3 regions of the Halobacillus seohaensis genome follow, and region 1 is predicted to be linked to each of the others. Evidence: riboswitches for the same ligand, from Rfam matches in the RefSeq annotation. Region 1 holds a riboswitch; each other region holds the start of a gene.

Evidence for each region. Region 1 has a riboswitch for S-adenosylmethionine ahead of ACFQIC_RS07505 (bifunctional homocysteine S-methyltransferase/methylenetetrahydrofolate reductase). Riboswitches for the same ligand answer to the same signal wherever they lie in the genome.
Region 2: another riboswitch for S-adenosylmethionine. It lies ahead of metX (homoserine O-acetyltransferase MetX); the one in region 1 lies ahead of ACFQIC_RS07505 (bifunctional homocysteine S-methyltransferase/methylenetetrahydrofolate reductase).
Region 3: another riboswitch for S-adenosylmethionine. It lies ahead of msrA (peptide-methionine (S)-S-oxide reductase MsrA); the one in region 1 lies ahead of ACFQIC_RS07505 (bifunctional homocysteine S-methyltransferase/methylenetetrahydrofolate reductase).

The regions. Positions count from the first base shown of each region.
Region 1 covers NZ_JBHSZV010000017.1:3,376-9,094, forward strand. Annotated here, with positions in the region: gene metH (methionine synthase) at 1-1,232, opposite strand, end outside; gene ACFQIC_RS07505 (bifunctional homocysteine S-methyltransferase/methylenetetrahydrofolate reductase) at 1,213-3,069, opposite strand; SAM riboswitch class I at 3,190-3,298, opposite strand; gene ACFQIC_RS07510 (YjiH family protein) at 4,030-5,406, shown strand; gene ACFQIC_RS07515 (aspartate aminotransferase family protein) at 5,452-5,719, shown strand, end outside.
Region 2 covers NZ_JBHSZV010000044.1:1,772-7,490, forward strand. Annotated here, with positions in the region: gene ACFQIC_RS15960 (homoserine dehydrogenase) at 1-216, opposite strand, end outside; gene metX (homoserine O-acetyltransferase MetX) at 206-1,279, opposite strand; SAM riboswitch class I at 1,378-1,488, opposite strand; gene ACFQIC_RS15970 (DUF2188 domain-containing protein) at 1,642-1,839, shown strand; gene ACFQIC_RS15975 (NAD(P)/FAD-dependent oxidoreductase) at 2,056-3,276, shown strand; gene ACFQIC_RS15980 (hypothetical protein) at 3,292-3,747, shown strand; gene ACFQIC_RS15985 (TetR/AcrR family transcriptional regulator) at 3,810-4,658, opposite strand; partial or broken gene ACFQIC_RS15990 (efflux RND transporter permease subunit) at 4,773-5,719, shown strand, end outside.
Region 3 covers NZ_JBHSZV010000020.1:90,087-95,805, forward strand. Annotated here, with positions in the region: gene sppA (signal peptide peptidase SppA) at 1-862, shown strand, start outside; gene ACFQIC_RS08845 (RDD family protein) at 876-1,412, shown strand; gene msrA (peptide-methionine (S)-S-oxide reductase MsrA) at 1,536-2,009, opposite strand; SAM riboswitch class I at 2,130-2,254, opposite strand; gene ACFQIC_RS08855 (AIM24 family protein) at 2,353-3,042, opposite strand; gene ACFQIC_RS08860 (chromate transporter) at 3,110-3,643, opposite strand; gene ACFQIC_RS08865 (chromate transporter) at 3,640-4,212, opposite strand; gene ACFQIC_RS08870 (gamma-glutamyltransferase family protein) at 4,250-5,719, opposite strand, start outside.

The DNA.
Region 1 (5,719 bases):
TCAATGATAAGCGGTACTTTTACTTTATTAATAACTTGCTTCATAAAAGCTTCCATATCTTCTACTTCATCACGATCTGGATCAGCAAGACATATATCAATCACTTGGGCACCTTTTTTTACTTGGGCGCGGGCAATTTCCGATGCTTCTTCCATTTTTTCTTCGGCGATCAGTCGTTTGAATTTACGAGACCCTATGACATTCGTTCGTTCACCAACTAAAATAGGACGATCATTTTTATCCTCGTAGATAAACGGCTCGATTCCTGAGACCGCATGAGGATGAGAAGTAGGGACTTTTCTTGGTGAAAGATCTTGGACAGCTTCTACGAGCACTCTTATATGATCAGGTGTTGTTCCACAGCACCCACCTACAACATTCAGCCATCCTTTCTCAGCGAAACCGACAGTTTTTTCAGCTAATGATTGAGGTGTCTCGTGATAGTTTCCATCTTCATCCGGAAGTCCAGCATTTGGATAACAACTAACAGAGGTTGTTGCAAGGTCAGACAATGAACGCAGGTGATCACGCATGAATTCCGGTCCAGTTGCACAGTTTAATCCGACAACAGCTGGTTTCATGTGTTCGAGTGATAAGTAAAAAGCTTCAATGTTTTGTCCTGCAAGAGTGGTTCCCATCGGCTCGATCGTTCCTGAAATCATTAAAGGGAGCGTTTCGTCAAGAGAGTTGAAGGCACGAGTAATGCCTAGGTAAGCTGCTTTCACATTAAGCATATCTTGGGAAGTTTCTAGTAAAAGAAGATCCGCTCCACCTTTGATCAATCCTCTTGCTTGTTCTTCATAAGAATTGGTTAAGTGCTCGAACGTTGTTCCACCTGTAACCGATAAAGTTTTCGTTGTAGGCCCCATAGCTCCTGCCACGAAACGAGGGTGCTCATTTTTTGAAAAGCGTTCAGCTGCTTTTTTTGCAATTTGGGAAGCCTTCGTATTAATATCTTCAGCTAAGTGGCCAAGATCGTAGTCATCGAGGACCAAATCTGTAGCTCCAAATGTATTGGTTGTGATAATATCAGCACCTGCTTCAAGGTATTCAGTGTGAATGGTTTCTACAACGCCGGGCGAAGTAAAGTTGAGGTATTCATTACACCCGTCATAAGCTTCCCCGCCAAAGTCTTCTGGTTCAAGGTTTGCATTTTGCAGCATTGTCCCCATCGCGCCATCCAATACGAGAATTCTTTTTGAGAGGTGTTGTTCAAATAATGTGGCTACCATTTGCAACCGTCCTTTCCCTGTTTTGCTTCTGTTTAACATAGTAAGTTAGTTCTTCGGTTATTTCATAGCGTAAGAATGGTGTGATTAAGTAGATGCCGTTAAATAAATCGACTGCAACATCAATTAAAGATTTAGCAATAGAAATGCCTTCAGCTTGAGCACGGTCAGGGTCATTATTAAAAAGCTCCATTCGCTGTCTAATTTCTGTAGATAGCGTCATTCCAGGTACTTCATTGTGTAAAAACTCTGCGTTACGTGCGCTGATTAGCGGCATGATACCGATATAAATCGGGGCAGAAATATGCTTAGTTGCTTCGTATATTTCCTTCAGCTTTTCCTCGCTATATACAGGTTGACTAATAAAATAGTCCGCTCCATATGTGATCTTTTTTTCAAGTCGACCTACGGCACGATTTAGGTTACGGACATTTGGATTAAAGGCTCCTGCAACGGAGAAGTTGGTATTCATGCCGAGTGATTTACCGGAATATGAAACGCCCTTATTCATTTGTTTTATATAGTGGATCAAGTCTAATGAAGTTAAATCATAGACAGATGTGGCCCCAGGGAAATCACCGATTTTAGTCGGGTCACCTGTGATTGCCAATAATTCCGTAATCCCGAGTGTATGCAAGCCCATTAGATGTGATTGTAGCCCAATTAAGTTTCGATCACGACAGGCAATATGGACTAAGGGGTTCACATCAAATTTTTGTTTAATAATGGAGGCCATCGCTGTATTACTGATTCTTGGAGTAGCAAGCGAGTTATCTGCGAGTGTAATTGAGTCAACTCCTGCATTATTAAGTGCTTGAGCTCCTTCTAAGTATCGTTGTGTATTAAGACGTTTCGGTGGGTCAAGTTCAACGATGATTGATGGTCTGCTTGCTGCGATGTCATGAAGGTGTGGCCTGTTATTTTTATCTTCTAGTTTTGTTTGTGGAGATGTTTTCGGAAAGGGGAGATTTTTGTGTTCAATGGGTTTCTTCCCCTTAACTCCTTCAGCAATTGCTTCAATATGTTCGGGAGTTGTGCCGCAACAGCCACCGATTAATCGAGCTCCTTGTTCATGGAGGGCACGGGCGCTGGTTTTAAAATAATCCGGGTCAGTTTTATAGACAAGTCTGCCATCCTGGTAAGTTGGTAAACTAGCATTCGGATAAGCGGATAACACAGCTTTCTCAGGGAGTGGTATATCTTCCAGCGACTCGATCATGTGATGGGGACCTAGTCGACAATTGACACCTACTACATCGGCCCCCTTATCTTCTAAAAGAGTTAAAGCTTCAGTGAGCGTTGTGCCATCCTGAAGTACACCTGGTTCGTGTATTGACACTTGGGCGATCAAGGGAAGATTTGTTTCTTGTTTAGCAATTTGCAGGACGGTTGTGAGTTCTTCTAAGTCGTAAAAAGTTTCCAATAAAATGCCGTCCACTTCTTCAAATAGTAAACAGTAAAGTTGTTCGCGGAAGCTTCGTTTGATTTCATCAAGAGATATTGCGTTTTTCTTGATTCCTCGTATGCCACCAACTGTTCCCACTACAAAGCTTTTGCCCTCAGCAGCTTGTTTAGCAAGTTTGACTGCAGCTGAATTCATTTCTTTTACTTTTTCTTCTAATCCATAACGCTCTAATTTTATATAATTGGCTCCGTACGTATTTGTTTGAATGACATCAGCCCCAGAGTTTACGTAAGCTTTATGAACATTTAGAATTTCTTTGGCATGGGATAAGTTCAACTCTTCAAAACATTGATCGATTCCATAAGAATAGAGCAATGTTCCCATAGCTCCGTCTCCTACTAATGTCTTTTCTTGTAGGGCTTCTTTTAAGTTCATGATTTTCCTCCTGTCTTCATTTTATAGCTCTGAATTTTCTAACCAATTCACTCTCAACAATCTCAATAAAAACAAAAAAAAGCCTTCTAAGAAGAAGACTTTATTTTTACTAAATTCTTCTTCTTATCATTCAAGTTAATAAAAACTTGCTGGAGTTAGCACCATTTTGGTTAAACCAATGGTTGCTGAGGTTTCAACGGGCCAGTCCCTAGACCTCTCTTGATAAGAAAAATAATATGCAGTTTTTTGAGGTGTGTATTAACGTATAGAAAAAAACTCTAATTGATGTTGCGACTTACACTACACTAAATTACACAAGTAATCAATGGAATATTCTAAATTATGTAACTTTAATCATGGCTGTGTTAAATCTCCTGTTCTAGCTGCCGTTTATGGCCTGAAAATATTATCACATAGGCTCGTTGACACCCATCCTTAATAGACGCTTCATCTGAATAGGTCATCATACCCGTTTTTCAATTAACTTATCTAAGGTTGCTCAAAGAGATGGTAAGGGTGGATTTGTAATGGCGATATTCACTGTGTATGTATCAGGCTTTTCAATAGGCGTATGTTATAAGCTAATATTAATATTTACCTTAGTTTAAGGCGAAAGTTTATCAACAATCGACTAGTATTATGTAATAACGTGTATCTATCGCTATCGTAATCGTTCCGTACTAACATCCTTATTAAAGTATGGGATATCTGTTAAGAAATAAAGCCTATTTTTGATCCTTTTCCAGCTATTATATATAGAATTTTCCCAATTTTAAGATATGTAAGCGGATTTTTGCTATGATATAGAAAGGTTGTTAGAAAATCTATTAACTATTTCATGAAATATATAAAACTCTATTGAATTTTTATTCATTGAAATGTATTATTAAAAGTCAGAAACTTGATTTAAGCAGCATGGACTAATATATATATAATTAAAATTCATCAGGGGGAGACATTATGGAACTAGAGAAACAAGAACAACAAGTAGCAGGAGAGTATACATCAAAACAGTTAATGAAGTTTCTACTGCCATCGTTAATAGGGGTACTGCTTTTCCTTGTACCAATTTCCGTGGATGGAACAGTAACGATTGGATTAGGCGTGCTAGCTGATGGTCTACAGGCGGCGATTTCCAATTATATTCCGTTATTTATGACAATTGTACTATGGATTTCGACTATCGGAACTGTTGCTATAAAGTCAGTTAATAACCCTGCAATTCGCAATCATAAATTTTTATCAAGCTTGTTTGATATCGGGTTAATCTGGTTTATTCTTAGATTGATAGGTGCGGTCTTTGCTACACTCACCCTTATAGGAGCAGGACCAGAAATTATTTCGTCTGAATTGACAGGCCAGGTGGTACTATTTGATCTAATTCCTGTCTTAATGGTTTGGTTTCTATTTGCTAGCTTATTTATGCCGTTATTGCTTGAGTTTGGTTTAATGGATTTCATCGGTACGGTCGTTCGTAAGATTATGCATCCATTATTCAAGTTGCCTGGTCGTTCTTCTGTAGATGCAATGGCTTCTTGGATGGGTAGTGGAACAGTTGGTGTTTTGTTAACAACACAACAATATGAAGGCGGCTATTACTCAAAACGAGAAGCGGCTGTAGTGGCAACGAACTTTTCCATTGCTTCCATTGCCTTCAGCCTGGTAATTGCCAGATTCATAGGTATTGACCACATGTTTGTGCAGTTTTATTTTACAGTAGTCGTATGTGGTGTCGTTGCTGCTGTAGTATGTCCGAGAATTCCACCACTTTCTTTAAAAAAGAATACGTATTATGAGCCAATTGGAAAGCAAATTGATGAAGAAGTTCCTGTTGGTATATCCACTTTCCGTTGGGGCGTTGATCAAGCGGTTAGAAAAGCAGATCAAGTGAAAAGTGCAAAGGATGTCATTACCCGTGGAATTTTTAACGTTGCAGATATTTGGCTTGGACTCATTCCGCTTGTAATGGCATTAGGAACTATTGCCTTGATCATCGCTGAATTCACACCAATTTTCACATTTATTTCGTATCCTATTATTCCGTTATTGAATTTGTTGCAAATTCCTGAAGCAGCGGAGGCAGCTCCTGCCATGATCGTTGGGTTTGCGGATATGTTCCTACCAGCTGTTGTTGGTGCAGGGATTGAATCGGAACTTACCCGTTTCGTTATTGGTGTTATGTCTTTAACTCAACTTGTTTATATGTCTGAAATCGGAATTCTATTGATCAAATCAAAAATTCCTTTAAATATACTAGAATTGTTTATTATCTTTTTGCAAAGAACAATTATTACGTTACCGATCGCTGCATTAATGGCTCATGTATTATTCTTTTAAAGTGCATGATAATATAGAAGGAGAATGTTGTAGGAGGTTGTTTTTGTGGGAAAAGATTGGAGTCACCTAGTAGATAATATGTCGAACCGACTGGCACCGAGTATGGCGAAAGATCACCCGAATTTGCCTGTTGTTAAAGAGGAAGGCTGTTATTACTATGGTGTGGACGGTAAAAAGTATTTAGATTTCACTTCAGGAATTGCAACAACAAATGTCGGTCACCGTCATCCAAAAGTTGTCGAGGCAATAAAGGAGGGAGCGGATGAATTAGGACATGGCCCCTCTGGTGTAATCATATATGAATCGATTTTAA
Region 2 (5,719 bases), on a different contig from region 1:
AACGTCCGGGTTTTGGTTGATTATATCTTCAAAATTGTCTGTGATAAAGACATAATCGGAAATGGCGCGTTCTTTAAGCTTGTTTTGAACTAATAGACCACATATCTCTACATCTTCACCTATTAAGTCTGTTAATTGTTTCTGCTTATTTTGAAGGATTTCGTAAACTCCTTGACCGACTGTTCCAAATCCTAATAATGCTACTCTAATTGTCATGATTGTTCACTACTCCTTGGTTGATTTTTTCTTGAATCCATAGACCCCATTGATCGAATTCAACTAGAAAGCCATCGTGACCGTAATCTGTCTGGACATGATGGTGTTGACTATTAGGTACGTCAGCACTGAAGTCTTCTATTAACTCTTTGGGATATAATAAATCGTGTTGGAAGCTAATTGTGTAAAGTTGTGCCTGAAATTGCTTAGCTACATTTTGTAATGTCCCTCTACCACGACTGATATCGTGATTGTTCATAGATTCTAATAAATACAGATAGCTGTTGGCGTCAAATCGCTCTTTAATTTTTTCCCCTTGATAATCCATATAAGATTGAATGTCATAATGGGACTCATTGTGACTTCTATCAAATCTTTTTTGAAAAATCTTTCCGCTTCGATACGTAACCATACCTGTCATTCTCGCAAGTTCAAACCCTTGAAGTTGTTCATTTTTATCATAATTTCCCTTATTGAAAGCTGGATCATCTTGAATAGCTCGTGCTCCTATATGATTAAAAGCAATTCCATAGTCGCTCAAGTAGGGAGTTGCAGCTAAAACAAACAATTGCTTCATAAAATTTGGGTAGAGAAGTCCCCACTCAAAGGTTTGCATCCCGCCTAGTGACCCACCCGCAATGGCATGTACCTCATAAATTTCAAGTTTTTGTAATGCTTTATACTGAGCGTGAACCATGTCACGGATCGTAATCTTTGGAAAATCCAATCGATAAGTATCCTGTGTTAAATGATTAAAACTTGCTGGACCTGTAGAACCATGACATCCTCCCAGTACGTTGAAGGTAATCACTTGGAAGTGGGTGGTGTCAATTGGACAATTGTCCCCAACAAGGCCATACCACCACCCAGGGCTTTCAGAAGAACCAATAGTATATTGGTTTCCAGTTAGAGCATGGCAAATGAGAACGACAGGGGCATCTTTAGGACCAAACCGTTCATAAGCTAACTCAACATCAGGAAGTGTCCCTCCAGATTCTAAGGCAAAGCTTCCAATCGAAATTTTAGTTTTAGTATTTTGATCTATAATGTTTTTAGTTGACATGTACGGTCCCCCCTCCTATTTCTCATTTAAATTCCTAATGTAGAAAATATGAAAAGCCCTCTTCTTTAATAAGAAGAGGGCGGTTGGTTAGGTTCCTCCTCTTATCAGTCAGATCATAAAGATCTGTAGGAATTAGCACCTTTTCAAGCCGTTGCTTGAAGGTTGCCGGGCGTCACAGGGCCTAGTCCCTCTGCCACTCTAGATAAGAGTTATTCAGTTGGCGTGTCATTTAAGGTATGTTACGAATTATAGAATGACACGAATATAATGTCAAACTATTTGTAAAATAATGTCCACGTTTGAATTTGAAAAACAGTGGGAAAATACACATCAAGACTACAAAGTAGAAGGAGAGATAAATCATGAAGGAATATAGCGTTGCACCAAATAAAGATGTTACAGGTTGGATAGTTAAAATAGAAGATGTTGCTCCAACTGATGAATATGATGCAAGAGATAAAGCTGTAGAAAAGGCAAAAGAAATGGCGGAGCAAAACAAGCCAAGTCGTGTGCAAATTCTTGACCAAAATCACGAAGTAGAAGAGGAGATGAAATTTTAAGATGAGAGATGGTTAATTTTCTAGAAAAACTCCCGGATCGGGAGTTTTTTTATGGAATAAAACTTGCTGAAACGTTACGCTATACATAGAATTAAAAAGTGATAATCCTCTATGGTTAATTCGTTTGATGCAGGCAAATACCCCTCCTCTTTATTTTCACTTCAATTCTAGCAGGGATCTCCCTACCTATAAATAAATAAAGGTGTGGTAAATGATATGAAACAACAAGTGGATGTCATTATTGTTGGTGCAAGAGTTGCTGGGGCAAGCTTAGCCATTTTATTAGGTGAAATGGGCAAAAAAGTATTAATGTTAGATAAGTCATCATTTCCAAGTGATACACTTTCTACACACCACCTCTCGCACCTCCATTATTTGAAACAGTTAGATGTATTAGATGAAGTTGAAGCTACAGGCTTAAGGAAGATTAAAAGAATGCGTACATATATAGCTGATAGTTTCATCGAAGGGCCCCGTGAGTCTTATACCTTGGCCCCGAGACGCGACCATTTAGACCATGTGTTAATTAATAAGGCTATAAGTTATGAAAATGTGGAGCTTTTAGAAGGATATCAAGTGATTAGCTTGCTTAAAAAAGGGATGCAAGGTGAAGTGTGTGGACTGGAAGCAGTTGATAAAAGAGGGGGTAAGCATACCATCAAGGCTCCTATTACTGTAGGAGCAGATGGTAAAAACTCTTCGGTTGCTAAGTGGGTAGGAGCTAAGAAATATGGGGAATATTCTACTGTGAGGCCAGTCTTTTACGGGTATTATTTTAATGTTAAGCCACTTATGGAACCTACCACTGAAATTTTCTTGAATGAGGGGCGGATTGGTTTTTTATTTCCGATGGAACCAGGGATCGATTGTTTAGGGCTAGAAGTTCGTCCGGAGGAATTTAATAAATTTGCGAAAGAACCACAATCGTTTGAGGAAACTTACCGTCAATTTTATGGAATGAGTGATCGTTTAGAAGAAGCAACCTTGCAAGGGAGGATTATCGGTACACCGGGTGTTCCTAACTTCTTTCGAGAGGCTGCAGGAAAAGGTTGGGCATTGATAGGAGATGCGGGCCATAGCAAAGACCCTAGTACAGGGTTAGGAATCAATGACGCATTGATGCAATCTTCTCTACTTGCAAAGTCCATTAAAGCTTGGGATCAAGGTGAATCATGGGAAGGGGTTATGAAGGAATTTCAGAAGCGACGCGATGAGAACCTTGGACCTGGTTACCGATTAACGTTAGACTATATTCAAACAAGAAAACCTTGGTCTGCGAACGAATCAGCTCTATTTCAAGCAATGGCTGCCAATCCTATGGTTTGGAATAGAGTAGTGCAGCACTTACCTGATGTACTTAAACAACATTCCGAAGAAACACCTGAGCTATATGGTTCAGTGGAATATGAAGCCAAAAACTTTGGATTTCATTACTAATGAAGGAGGGAAAGCATGACATGGACAAAGGAAGTAGCTTTTGCTAAATTGCAGGACATTTACACAGACAAAGTGATGCAAGATGAAAAAAGAAGGGTTTTCCAACAAGTATATCGACATTTATATGAACACCTTGATGATTTAGCTGTTAAATCCGGCTTAAAAGAGGAAGCTCAAAAACAACTTAAATTTTTTAAAGAATATACATTTATGCCTGGAGATAATTTATTTCAGTCGATGCGTTATGTTTTTCTTATGGCACGAGGTGAGAAAGAGAAAGATCCAAGGGAAACCGAAAGCCATTTAAACCGTATTTACCGTTCGCTTTTTCAACCAGCAGGACTTAAAAATCCCTATATACCAGATTCCTTCTGGTCAACACCTTTAGGAGTGGCATGCTTGGTGGCACAGGAAGGAGTCGAGTCAGTGTATCCGATTTTAGATGAGATCATGGAGGAAGAGCAAAACTAAAAATTGTTATTTTACGTAAAGGCCCTCATTCAATAACTAAGAGGGCCTTTTCTTACGCTTAATTATAACTGGAAAAAGGTGCGGATTTGTCCCGCAACTCCTTTGAAAATATCTAATCCTTCAAGGTTAGTTAGCATCCCTTTGATGACAGCTGGACGTGGGTCTTGACGTTCAATTTCTTCAAGGAGTACAGAAATGGTAACATCAATTTCTGACTCAGTATTTTGGGTTTGCTTCCCCTTAAGTGATTGGACGATCTCATTCAGTTGGTTGTCGTAGTAATTTTCTGGAATAATCTCACTCATGAGTCGGTCGGTTATGACCGGTTGGTCAGTCGATTTTTTAAACCCTTCAACGAGAAAATCCGTGCGTTTTAGGATTGCCTCGCATAACTCCTCTATATCAAATTGCACGTCTTCAATTATGATAAGGTCCAAATAAGTCTTAAACATTCCCTGCATCAAAACCGTAACTTCCCAAATGTACGGATCAATGTCTTTTCCGTATATTGCAGTTAAGTTCCTTTTATAAAAAAGGTGGGAATTAAATCTCATATGCTGGATAAATTCTTCAATATCTTTGTTAAAAGGGATGGCTTGCTCTCGAATCTGCATAATGATGAATTCACGATGTTTAATAATCTCTTGATAAGTAACGATGAGCTGTTTTGTGAATTTCGTCCGTGGATCAAGCCCCATAGCTTGTATCTCGTCGGCTTTATATTGTATTTCCTTAGAATAATGGTTGAAAATTTCAAATAAAAGAGCATCTTTTGATTTGAAGTGTAAATAAAAAGCTCCCTTTGAAATATCGCATTCATTAGCTATTTCTTGAACAGATGTGCTACTGAAACCTTTTTTAGCAAAGAGTTTGATCGCCTTATTAATAATAAAGACTGTTTTATCTTCCATGTTATATGGCTCCTTAATAAAGAAAAACTTAGACTTTCCTTGACTCATGACTGATCGGTCATTTATATTGTAAGTTGTTGTGACTAATCGGTCAATATTGGAAGGTGGACAAAAATGAAGCAAATTATTAATTTTTCAATGAATAATAAATTTGCGGTATGGTTGATAACCATTATTATAACCATAGCAGGTTTATATGCAGGATTAAATATGAAACTAGAAACCATCCCGGACATAGAACCTCCCGTGATCACAGTTTCTACTACTTATCCTGGTGCTACACCGCAAGAGGTAGCGGATGAAGTGTCTGAACCACTTGAGAAACAAGTAGGTAACTTAAGTGGGGTTAGCACAGTAAATTCAACTTCTTACCAAAACGCTTCAAATCTTCAAATAGAATATAACTTTAGTAAAAGTTTAGACGAAGCAGAAGATGAATTAAACGAAGCAGTTGAAAAAGTTACGCTTCCAGAAGAGGTTAATAACCCAGATGTTTCCCGCTTAGATTTTAATGCCTTCCCCGTATTGAGTCTAAGTGCAATTAATGAGGGTCAATCCTTAGAGGAACTAACAGCGACAATTGAGGATGAAGTTGTTCCTTCTCTTGAAGGGGTAGAGGGTGTTGCTAATGTGCAAGTATCAGGACAACAAGTACAGGAAGTTGTACTTGATTTTGATGAAGAAGCATTAGCTGAGTACGGCTTGGAAGAGGATACGATTATACAGATGATCCAAGGATCTGATGTGTCCGTACCTCTTGGCTTATATAATTTTGATCAAACGGAAAAGTCGGTAGTGATTGATGGAGAGTTAGAAAGCCTTGATGAATTGGGTAATCTGCAAATTCCTGCTGTTTCTTCACAGGGTCAAGGTCAATCACAACAAGCTCCTTCTAGTAATGAACAAATGCCAGCTGAGCAAGGTACAACAGAGGTTCCAAGTACAGAGGAAGTTGCGCAGGCTAATCTTCCAACTGTAGCCCTTGATGAACTGGCTGGAATTGAAGTGATTGGGAAAACGGAATCAATTTCTAAGACTAATGGTCAAGATTCCATTTCCTT
Region 3 (5,719 bases), on a different contig from region 1:
AGGTCCAAGAGAAGAAATCATAGAAAGTGGATCGTCCTCAAAACGTATTGCACGTCTATCCGTTGAGGGAACAATCATGAGCGGACAAGGCTCAAATATTTTTAGCGGTGAAGGATATAATCATGAGGACCTTCTTGAGCAATTAGAAGTTATTAAAGAAGATCCTACCATCAAAGGTGTTCTTTTATACGTTAATTCTCCAGGTGGAGGAGTGTTTGAAAGTGCAGAAATCCATGATAAATTAAAAGAAATTAAAGAAGAGAATAAGCAACTATATGTCTCTATGGGAGGAATGGCCGCTTCAGGAGGATATTACATATCAACTCCAGCTGACCAAATCTTTGCATCTAAAGAAACATTTACAGGCTCTCTTGGGGTCATCATGGAAAGTGTGAATTATGAAGAACTAGCTGAAGAATACGGCGTGAAGTTCAATACTATAAAAAGCGGCGAGTTTAAAGACATTATGAGCCCTAACAAAGAAATGACTGAAGAAGACCGAGAGATTTTGCAAACACTTGTTGACGAATCTTATCAAGGTTTTGTTGATGTGATTAGCGAAGGCCGAGATATGACAGAAGACAAAGTTAAAGATATTGCCGACGGTCGTATTTATTCAGGACAACAAGCCGTTGAAAATGGGCTAGTTGACACCATTGGTTTTGAGGAAGATGCCTTAAATGCACTGAAAAAAGAAATAGGTAACAATCCCGAAATCATTGAGTATAGTCCGAGTGGTGAAAGACTATTCGGTATCCCAATTGACGTAACATCTTTCCTACCTAACAGTGAAATTAAATGGGTTAATAAAATGATTGAAAAACGCCAAGGTCCTAGAATGATGTATATGTATTCAGAGTAAAGGAGGAGATTAGATGGATACAGTAGAATCAACACAAACGCCGAACCATTTAAACAAGGCTGTGACAGCGAACTTAAATGAAATTCACCGTATCGTATATGCGGGTTTCATTCCTCGGTTCTTTGCTTATATCATTGATCTTCTCGTCATTTGGAGCCTGAATTCTATCATCACAAGACCATTACTCCAATTAACGAACTTATCGGATGCTAAGCTTTGGATCGACCTGTTAAGTGCAGCTAATATAACTCAATCCCTTGTATTCTTTCTCTACTTCATCTTAATGACCTTCTTTTTTAGAGCCACACTAGGAAAAATGAGTTTAGGTTTATCTGTTGAATCGCTAAAAGGTGATAGCCTCTCTACAAGTCAAATTATCTTTAGAGAACTTATCGGAAGGTACATCAGTATGGCTGTTTTGGGTTTGCCATATCTCGTTGTTATTTTCACAAGAAAACATCAAGGTATTCATGATTTATTTGCCGATACCTCTGTAATCAAAGATAAAATGAAACGGTTAAATCGAGAAGTTAACTCGGCCTTGGATTAAAAATTTAGAAATCCAGCACCTTGACTAGAAGAGGTGCTGGATTTTTCATTTTCCATACATTCACTATTCCTATAAACTCAAAAAAATCTCTCCTCGTTAAAGGAAAGATTTAATTTAATTCAATTAACCGATCCCACAAGCAAAGGATCCATTCTTTTGTGAATATTTTTGATGATACTCTTCTGCTTCATAAAAAGTACTGGCAGGTGTAACTTCTGTAACAATTGGACGCTTAAATATCCCTTTATTTGTCCACTGATTAATTTTTTCGTTGCTGATAGCTTTTTCTGTTTCTTCCTGATAAAAAATTGCAGAGCGATACTGATGACCTTCATCAATCCCTTGTTTGTTTCTTGAAGTTGGATCATGAGCTTCAAAGAAGATATTCACAAGTCCACCATACGTTATAATATTAGGGTCATACTCTATACGTATAGCTTCTGCATGTCCAGTGGCTCCAGTTTTCACCTGTTCATAAGTAGGGTTTGGCAAGTGTCCCCCGATATATCCAACTCTTGTATGATTAATTCCTTCGAATCTTTCAAAAAAAGCTTCGACTCCCCAAAAACATCCTGCTCCAAAAATTGCTGTTGCCATTGTCATCTTCCCTTTCTTGTTAACGCAACTTCTTCCTAAGAGAGTTTGACGGTTTTTATAAACCAAAGACCCCTTTTCTTATCCAGTATAAGAAAAGGGGTCGTAATATTCCGTACGATCCTCTCATCTCTTAGAATGTTTAACCATTCTACAGGAATTGGCACCGTTCTTTTTCAATCAATAAAGATTGAATCGATGGTTGCCGGGCATCAAAGGGCCAGTCCCTCCGCCTCTCTGGATAAGAAGTTTCCGTTATTAATTTTTAAGTTATTATATATAGTACAACGTTTTGAACTCGAAGTAAAGATGAATGTTTCATTTTTTTAAAAAATATTTATAATGTTCACTTACCTGATGTGTACACTTCTTCAAATGGTTGGACAATAACAAATCCTTCACCTTTGAATTCCATTTGAATCGACTCTCCGCTACCACGGCCAATAAACGTTTTAAAACTAATATCTGTGCGGAATTCCGGCTGTAAATGGCCAGACCAAGCTACGGTAGCGTTAGGATCAGTTATAATTGAATCCCCTGGACGAACAAGTAACGTAAGGGGCTCATAGTGGGAAGTGATAGCTACCTTTCCACTGCCTTCCAACGTCACGTTAAACAATCCCCCCGACATCATCCCCGCAACTTTCTTCATTAATTTAATGTCCCAGTTTATCCCTGGCTCGAAAGCTAATAAATCATTTCCATTCACTGTGAGCGATTCATTGTCTAAATCAAAGATGGTAATTTTTTTGCCTTGATCCGCTAAGTATAATCGACCGGTTCCTGAGGCTTTCATAAGAGAACTGCCTTCACCAGAAAACGCCTTTTTGAACATTCGTCCAACACCGTGCTCTAGTACCCCTTCGCGTTCAAACTTTATTCCACCATTATAAGATATCATCGAGCCTGCTTTGGCCCATACTTGATCCATTAGATTAACTTCTAATATACGCGGTGTTTCTAATTCAAAATAGTCATTTTCTGTTGCATCTTGTTTCGTCTGTCTTATGAATTCATCAATAGAATAATTGCTCACAAAAAGTCCCCTTTCGATTCTTGTATTTATTTATATACGAAAGGGATGAGCAAAATGTTTCAATCAACTATCTTCCAAGAAAAACAGCCCCATATAGTAGGGAGCCCGCAATTACGAATGCAGGATGTACCTTCACTTTTTCCAAAAGAATGAAGCTAGCCACAATTAGAAAAATAGTTTGAAGCATACCCGCTGACACATAGGATGATTGAAAAAATTGATATGCCATTACACCTAACAAAATAGCGATAGACGGACGGATCAACGCTGTCATCGTTTTCACACGTGGTGATCCTTTAAACTTATTTAACAAACTAAGTAAGGCGATCATAAGAATAAGAGAAGGGGCGACTGTCGCAAATACTCCAATAAAAGCACCAAGTAATCCAGCTTGTTCATAACCAATAAAACCGGCCATCTTTGTAGCAATAGGACCCGGCAAGGCATTAGCCATCGCTAACATTTCACTAAATTCATTCACAGATAACCATTCAAATCGGCCAACCACCTCATTTTCTACAAGCGGAATCGAAGCAGGCCCCCCACCATAACCAACAATTCCCGGGATGAAAAATGCTACGAATATTTTCCAGTAAATCATAGGGAAGACTCCTTACTTTTAGGTTGTGTACCAGACTTCTTCATCGGCCTTAGTAAGGCAAACAGTAATAGGGCAAAAATGACAATTCCGGGGTGTATACCCACCCACTCAATTAATAGTAGTGAGGCTAAACCTAAAATGATGGTCATCCATATCCCGAGATTTGCTTTAGACTTTTTCAGAAAATCATACGTTAAGGTAGCTAACATCACTCCTACTACAGGAACAACAGCTTGAGTCATTCCATTAACCCAAGCCTGATTACGGAAGCTATTTAAGAATGTTAATAGCAGAATTAAAATCGTGATAGATGGTATAATCGTAGCTAGAATTGCATTAATCATTCCTACAATACCTGAAACCCTATAACCAATATAACCTGCCATTTTTGTAGCAATAGGACCTGGTAGCGAATTCCCTAGGGCAAGGACATCAGCAAAATCATCATCCGACATCCATTTATATTTTTCAACGACTTCTTTATGAACTAGAGGTATAGAGGAGGGGCCTCCTCCATACCCAAATATCCCTACTCTAAAAAAGGCAAGGAAGAGATTCCATTGTTGCATATCTTTCACCTCTCTCGTGGCGTTCGTCAATCATTAATTAATACGCTGAAATCGTTCCATCTGTTCGAGATTCTGTTCCTCCATATAAAGAACCTGTATTCTCATCTCTCCATATTATTTGTCCTCGTCCAAAAGATCCAGTTTCCAATTGTACTTCAATATTATGTCCTTTTCTACGTAATGCTTCTGCTACATGTGTTGGGAAAGTCGGTTCTACCCAAACCGTTTTATCATGCATCCATTGCCAACGAGGTGAATCGAGAGCAGCTTGAGGATTTAAATGAAAATCAATTGTGTTCATAGCAACTTGTAAATGTCCTTGTGGCTGCATAAATCCACCCATAACACCAAATGGTCCCACAGGAGAGTGATCTTTAGTCATAAATCCTGGGATAATCGTATGATAGGATCGCTTATTTCCTGCCAGAGCATTTACATGTTCAGCGTCCATCGAGAAGTTATGGCCACGGTTTTGCAGACCAATTCCTGTCCCTGGAACTACTAGCCCCGAACCAAATCCCATATAATTACTTTGAATGAAGGAAACCATATTTCCTTCTTTATCAGCCGTTGCTAAATAAACTGTACCACCTTTAGGGGGATTACCAGCTTCAGGAGTAAGAGCTTTTTCATTGATTAAGTTTCTTCTTTGCTCCCCATACTCTTCACTTAACAAGTCATTGACACTTACATTCATATGCTTAGACTCTGCTATGAATTTTTGACCATCAGCAAATGCAAGCTTCATGGCTTCAATCTGTTGATGATATGTCGAGATTTCTTCTTTGCCGTGCATAGTAAACCCTTTTAAGATATTCAAAGCAGAAAGTGCAACCATTCCTTGACCATTAGGAGGGATCTCCCAAATATCGTACCCTCGATAATTTACTGAGATTGGGTCCACCCACTCGGGTTTAAAATTTTGCAAATCCTCTTTTCTAATAAAACCATTATATTTTTTGGAAAACTGGTCAATTTGATCTGCGATTTCCCCATTATAAAAGTCCTCGGCATTTGTTTCGGCTATTCTTCGCAACGTTTTCGCATGGCCAGGAGATTTCCATACCTCACCGATTTCTGGCGCCCTTCCCTTTGGAGCAAAAGTATCGAACCAATGTGAGAATTCTTCTCCTTTAAGTACCTCTTTAAACTTTTCAACCCCCGCACTCCAAAATTTCCCTAATACAGGTGATATAGGAAAACCTTCTTCAGCATACTGAATGGCTGGTGCTAATACTTCAGTTAACGGAAGTTTTCCAAAACGGCTAGAGAGTTCTGCCCAAGACCCTGGGATTCCTGGAACGGTAACAGGAACAAAACCGAATTTTGGTATTTCATCATAACCACGTGACTTAAGTTCATCAATGGAAATAGAGGAAGGTGAGTGTCCACTACCATTTAATCCATATAACTGGTCTTTCACCCACACAAGCGCAAAAGCATCTCCTCCAATGCCGTTAGAGGTTGGTTCGACAACCGTTAACGTAGCAGCCGTAGCAATCGCTGC